3 regions of the Halobacillus shinanisalinarum genome follow, and region 2 is predicted to be linked to each of the others. Evidence: riboswitches for the same ligand, from Rfam matches in the RefSeq annotation. Region 2 holds a riboswitch; each other region holds the start of a gene.
The links. Region 2 has a riboswitch for S-adenosylmethionine ahead of MUO14_RS10835 (methionine ABC transporter ATP-binding protein). Riboswitches for the same ligand answer to the same signal wherever they lie in the genome.
Positions count from the first base shown of each region.

Region 1 (2,273 bases), 1.7 Mb from region 2:
TTCCTATGGTAAAAACTGTCTTGCCGGCAATATGACCAGCGTTTTTCATTCTTGTTGATCCTGCTTCGAGTAAAATAAATCCACCTTGCATAAATAACACCAAAACCGTACAGATAACAATCCATAAGTTATTCATTAGAAAAATCTCATCCATTATAATTCTCCTCTTTTGTGTAATATTTATTAACATTGCTTGTTAGATATTAATTTACCAGTATCAAAATATTCGCACAACTAATCTGTCAGATTATCTGACATAGTATTTTTAGAAGAAAAAAAGACCCATCCGATTAGAGTACGATCTTTCAGCGAAAATACTGATGACTGAACGGCTTAGCTAATTAAAGGCGTTATCCAATACACAGTACTTCTACACATGATTGTGATTTAAATCCATTGCTGTTGGTGAAGTAAGCTAAGTTAGTAACCCCGTTTCCTTTGCTACACAACAGTACCCACCAAGGTCCAATGGCATTCGCTACTTTGTTCATCTCAGGAGCAAAGGGAATCATAAATAAACTGCATTATGATTCCTAAGGTGCCCTCCTAAACGAAATAATGATTGTTTCCTTGGCAGCTTATTAATAAGACAACAAAAAAGGCAGCATCTGACCAAAATAAATTTGGCAGTGCTACCTTTAGTTATCTGGTAGTCACTTAATATAATTTTAAATCTCTTCTTATCTATCAAGCACAAGGAGTTAACGCAGTACTATGAATAGTCTGTTGCCGGGGTTACGTTGGGTCAAGTCTCTCCACCCCTCTGGACAAGAAATTATTCTATTTGATTACAGAAAAATATACAGCAGTTAGCTACTGTCATTAAACAAAAAATTTATATGTATCCACTTTAAAGCCTTTTTTTCTTAGTGTTTTAATCGGATTTAAAAAATTATTAAAATTTTTGAATATTCCCTTGATTCCTTGTTTTTTTTCGTGTAGTGTAATTCGCAACCACCAACCATAAAATATCACGTTCAAGAATAACGAAAAGACACAGGTCGCAATGAATCGACCAACAACACTTAAAGCTAATCCTGAAAGTAAAGTAAATACCTTCTTACTTTGTTTTTAAGTTGGTGTAGATCATTCATTAACAAAAAATTATATATTATTCACTTATCAAGAGAGGTGTAGGGACTGGCCCGATGAAACCTCAGCAACCACTGGTTTAACCAGTATGGTGCTAATTCCACCAAGTTTTTTGAACTTGGGAGATAAGAAGAAGGATAGGGTATCGTAAAGTCTTCTTCTTAAGAAGGCTTTTTTATTTTATCTAAACGTACATGTTCAATAATTGACGACTTACCATTCGATAGCTTTGAACAACTTCCATATTTTTTATAAAAAGGAGAATGAAGATGTGTACCTCTCATACGGAGACGAAATTAGTTCATACCGGTAAAAATAATGCAGACTCGACAGGAGCCATTAGTGCTCCCGTCTATTTTTCTACGGCCTATCAACACTCGGGCATTGGTGAATCAACAGGCTTTGACTACTCCAGAACAGGTAATCCCACAAGGGCGATCCTTGAACGCTCCATTGCAGAAATCGAACACGGTGAGGCGGGTTTCGCTTTCAGTTCAGGAATGGCCGCTATTCAAACTGCCTTGTCCTTATTTGGACATCAAGATGAAATTCTCGTTTCCGAAGACTTATACGGTGGAAGTTATCGCTTGTTTGAACACCTATCCGATCAGTACGGACTGCAATTTCAATACTGTGATAGTCAGCATCTATCCAACCTAGATCAGTATATAACTGAAAAGACCAAAGCCGTTTACATCGAAACACCCACAAACCCGCTTATGCATGTGGCTGATATTCCTGCAATCGCTAGAATTGCAAAAAAATATAACCTTCTGCTCGTCGTAGATAACACGTTATATACGCCAATTCTACAGCAACCTTTACTAGAAGGTGCAGATATCGTCATTCATAGCGCAACGAAATATCTAGCCGGTCACAATGATGTTTTGGCGGGGGTACTTGTCGCTAAAGATCCTGACATATGTAAAAAGTTAGCGACCTATCAAAACACAATTGGCGCTGTCCTCTCCCCCTTCGATTCCTGGCTGCTTATGAGAGGGATGAAAACTCTGCCTTTGCGGATGAATCAGCATGAGAGAAATGCGAAGTCAGTCGTTTCCTTTTTAGAAAGCCATCATGCTGTCACACATGTCTTCTATCCTGGCCGTGGTGGCATGGTTTCCTTTCGCCTCGAAGCTGAGAACTGTATTGACCCTTTTTTAAGAAATCTCAACATCATT
Region 1 covers NZ_CP095074.1:502,875-505,147, forward strand. The annotation lists gene MUO14_RS02700 (ammonium transporter) at 1-154, opposite strand, end outside; SAM riboswitch class I at 678-774, opposite strand; SAM riboswitch class I at 1,117-1,224, shown strand; gene MUO14_RS02705 (methionine biosynthesis PLP-dependent protein) at 1,362-2,273, shown strand, end outside.
Region 1: it holds a riboswitch for S-adenosylmethionine, as region 2 does, so the genes downstream of both, MUO14_RS02705 (methionine biosynthesis PLP-dependent protein) here and MUO14_RS10835 (methionine ABC transporter ATP-binding protein) in region 2, are expected to answer to the same signal.

Region 2 (2,273 bases):
GAAAAAGTTAACGACAGCATTTAACCCGTTGAAGAAAGGGCTATTTTGAATTAGTCCACCTTTTCTTGTAACAACAAGGGCAATCCCTAATGGCACCCCGATTAACGTTGCCGCAAGCAGTGAAATACCCACCATCAGTAACGTCTCATTGGTTGCTTCCAAAATTCTCGGCCAAAATTCCGCTAAATTAACCTGCATGTGCTACCACCTCCTGTATAGCTACAATGTGTTGAATATAATCAATTGCTTTTATAATTTCTTTATCATCACCCTGCAGCTCAACAACTAAATGACCAAATGGAATCCCCTGAAGTTCGGTAATTTGCCCAAATAAGACATTCACTTCCACCTCATAATTCTTCGACACCTGTGATAGGACGGGCTGCCCAGCGCTCTCTTCTATAAAAGTGATCCTGTAAATGTGACGATTTCCCCCTCGTTTACTGATACCTTCAAGAATAGATGGGGGGATTTCATTTTCCATTACCGTACGGACAAAGTTTTGCGTTGTTACATGCTGCGGATTAGAGAACAGTTCAAAAATCGAACCTTTCTCTATTACTCTCCCATTTTCCATTACAGCAATACGGTCACAAATTTCCCGTACAACATTCATCTCGTGCGTGATCATAAGAATCGTAATCTTGTACTCATCACGTACTTTTTTCAGCAGATTTAAAATCGATTTTGTTGTCTCTGGATCTAGTGCTGACGTTGCTTCATCACAGAGTAAAATGTCTGGTGATGTAGCCAACGCGCGAGCAATCCCCACCCGTTGCTTTTGTCCCCCGGATAATTCATCAGGATATTGATTCGCTTTCTCAGCAATCCCTACAAATTCTAATATTTCCTCAACCCTTTTATTGATTTCACTTTTAGGTACTCCAGAAATCGACAAGGGAAAAGCGACATTATGTAGTACGGTCTTGGAATCTAGTAAATTAAAGTGCTGAAATATCATCCCGATTCTCTTGCGTACTTTTCTCAAGTCAGGATTTGTCAATTGTGATAAATCTTCTCCGCCAACAAGCACCCTCCCCTGCGTTGGTTTTTCTAATAAATTCACTAAACGTACTAGCGTGCTCTTACCCGCGCCACTAAATCCAATGACACCAAAGATCTCCCCTTTCTCTATATTTAAGTCAACACGATCAACAGCCCGAAGATCTTCACCATTGTGCTGATACACCTTAGACACACCTTCAAATTCAATCATCCGTTCATCCCCTTTCGAATAAAAAAAGCCCCTCTTCCTAAAAACAAGAAGAGGGGCTTTCACTAAAAACATATTAGAAAACCGGCTCTCCTCATCTTTCAAGTGCGTTCGCACCTGCTGGAGTTGGCACAGTTTCCAATGAGTCATCATTAGTCCCGCTGCCGAGGTATCAAAGGGCCAGTCCCTCCACCTCTCTGGATAAGAAGATAAAGCTTATTCTATTTTAAATTGATGTAGCTAATGATAATACAAGATCTTGGCTCTGTCAATTTAATTTACTGAATTTTATAATTCCATTTGATTGGCCTGTAAGTCCAAGTATTTTTCTAACATGACTTCTCTAACTAGCACAAAAACCCCTCCCCACTTAAGTGGGGAGGGGTTTTCAATTTACTCTTCCTGCTTTTGTTTATTCGTTTCACCCATTGGTTCTACGAGTTTTGTCTCATCAAGATAGCGGAGAAGATCCCCATAAATCACTGAGTCAGACATCGTTAGTTCTTCTTTTGCTTGTTTAAATCCAGGGTCACAAAGCTCTGCTTCTATTTCTTCGCCTGTTTGCCTGTCATAACAGGCACCTTGAATCCCTACATATTTTTCATTTGCAAAGTCTCCATCACGAGTAACCATTAGCTGGCGACGATCTTCATTTAATAAATCATGACCAAATTGAATTGGATTATTACCTTCAATTCCGAGCATGTTCATTAATGTAGGGCGGAGATCAATCTGACCACCGACTGTGTGGTTGACTTGTGGTTCTAGCCCCTTACCATAAAACAACAATGGTACACGCTGCAGTTGAAATTGTTCAAATTCATTAATGTCTTTCCCTAGATACTCACCCATTGCTTCCTGATGGTTCTCTGAAATTCCGAAATGATCTCCATAAATCATTAGAATTGTATCATCATAGAGATCAGATTTCTTAAATTTTTCTACAAACTGTTTCAATACTTCATCTTGATAGCGGATGGTTTGAAAATATCGATTTAAGGTACCACTTGATGTGTTTCCTTCTTCGATATATTTCTTATCTTCCGGCAATGTAAATGGG
Region 2 covers NZ_CP095074.1:2,196,628-2,198,900, forward strand. The annotation lists gene MUO14_RS10830 (methionine ABC transporter permease) at 1-198, opposite strand, end outside; gene MUO14_RS10835 (methionine ABC transporter ATP-binding protein) at 188-1,216, opposite strand; SAM riboswitch class I at 1,305-1,421, opposite strand; gene MUO14_RS10840 (LTA synthase family protein) at 1,607-2,273, opposite strand, start outside.

Region 3 (2,273 bases), 1.7 Mb from region 2:
GACAAGATCTACTCCAAACTGGAGTGGATTCTGGTAAAGAGGTGTCATAAAAGTGTTATCGACAAAAGTTAGACAGCCATGTGCTTTGGCTAATTTTACGATTCCCTCTATATCTGTAATATTTAAGCAAGGATTGGAAGGTGTTTCCATATAAAAAACTTTTGTATTTGGTTGAATTGCCCGACATGTTTCATTCAGGTTGGTCATGTTAACGAAGGTATGGTCAATATTGAATCTTCTCAATACTTCTGTGATCAAGCGATAGGTTCCACCGTAAACATCCCTAGAAATTAAAACATGGTCACCTGAAGAAAGGAGCATAAAGGCAGAAGAGATAGCAGCCATCCCTGAGGCGAACGCTAACCCTGTTTCACCACCTTCCAGGTCTGCAATGGTTTGTTCCAATGCTTGCCTTGTTGGGTTACCCGATCTGCTGTAATCATATGGACCAAACGTATCGAAGCTCTCCTGGTGATAGGTAGATGACAAGTAAATGGGAACGTTTACTGCCCCTGTTTTTTGTTCCTTATTCCCATAAGTTGAAGCATGAATGAATCTGGTTTCCAGTTGGTCTTTATAAGAACTCATCGTCAGTTTTCCTCCCTCTCCAAAGCCTAAAAGATTTTTACTAAAATAACTTCTCAATCAAAAAGGCATCTTTATATTCCGATGGGTATCGAAGATAAAGATGCCTTTAGTTGACTAATCGGCATAAGCAATATTCAGTTTGAGCTAATCATTGTCTGATTTTTTATTTAGTGGGTACCGCTTTTTTTCAGTGCACTCAATTTGTGTAATTTCTCCATCATGTACTGTTATGGCTACAGACCCATATTCTATGTTTTCTAAAGCTGATATAACGTCATTAATTTTTTTCTCTAGAGTGTTTTTCATACCATTACCTCCTCTGAAGAATGCAATCCGCTATTTTTTGCCTTTGGTAAGTCCAATCAGCAAGCAAAATAAAAACCTCTTCTTGTAATAAGAAGAGGTTAAGTAGAACGTTTACTTTTCTCTTCTTATCTTTTCAAGCCTGAACGGCTTGCTGGAATTGGCACAGTACTTTAGTTAAGTCTGCTGCCGAGGTTTCAATGGGCCAGTCCCTCCACCTCTCTGGATAAGAAAAATGTTATTCATTTGATTATCCTATAATTTACACGTATTAATATTTCTTGTCAATCGTTTAATGGAAAAATTTAAATTATTCTAAAATCAGACAGGACTTTGCTATTCACACACTCTAATGCACATTGAAATAACGCGCCTCAGGATGAGCGAACACAATGGCCGTAACCGAAGCCTCTGGTTCCATCATACATTCCTCGGTCAATTCAACTCCAATTTGTTCTGGTCTAATCAATTGAAATAATTTTCTCTGATCCTCCAAGTCCGGGCAAGCTGGATAACCGAAAGAATACCGCTGTCCCTGGTATTTAGCTGAGAAACGCTCTTGCATCGTAAAGTCTGTCGGGTCGGGGAATCCCCATTTATCACGCATGAGCTGATGGATGTGTTCAGCCAATCCTTCCGCTGTTTCTAATGCCAGTGCTTGCAAGGCGTGGCTTTTCAAATATTCCCCCTGTTGTTTCATGTCCAGGGAACGTTGCCTGATTCCTTTTCCAGCTGTTACAGAGAAGAATCCTACGTAATCCATTTCTCCGCTTGAGATCGGACGCAAGTAGTCAGCTAAACAAAGATAGGGATCACGGTTTTGGCGTGGAAAAGTAAAACGCTCGATGATCGTTTGATGATCGGCTGGATTATAAATGATTACGTCATCTCCATCGGATTGAGCAGGAAAGAATTGATAAAGTGCAGACGGTTGAATCCAGTTCTCTTTTTGCGCTTTTAAAAGTAATTCATCTACGACCTCTTTTAGTTGGAGTGCTTTATTATTTTTCTCTGCCAGCAACTTTGAGAATTTACCCTTTAGTCCCAAATGGTGTCCAATCAGCATCTGCATGTTAATAAAAGGTTCAATATGAGCAACAGAATAATCTCGTAAAATGTGTTGTTCAAAATCGTTCGGTTTGTAAACAGGAATAGTCTTAGATACTTTGGATATTGGCTTCTCAGCTACAGCCGTTGCAGATTGGGTTTGGGCTTGCTCATGACTTCTGGCTATAGCCTTAGTTTGTTTTTCTTGCTGTTCACGAATGAGCAGTGTGCGATCCTCCTGGTTACTGAGCCGATTTGATAGAGCGAGTCCGTCCATTGCATCTTTTGCGTAGAAAACGGAACCGTTATATTGAGGAGCGATTTTCGTATTAGTA
Region 3 covers NZ_CP095074.1:509,748-512,020, reverse strand. The annotation lists gene metC (cystathionine beta-lyase) at 1-588, opposite strand, end outside; gene MUO14_RS02720 (YezD family protein) at 733-894, opposite strand; SAM riboswitch class I at 1,017-1,124, opposite strand; gene metH (methionine synthase) at 1,241-2,273, opposite strand, start outside.
Region 3: it holds a riboswitch for S-adenosylmethionine, as region 2 does, so the genes downstream of both, MUO14_RS02720 (YezD family protein) here and MUO14_RS10835 (methionine ABC transporter ATP-binding protein) in region 2, are expected to answer to the same signal.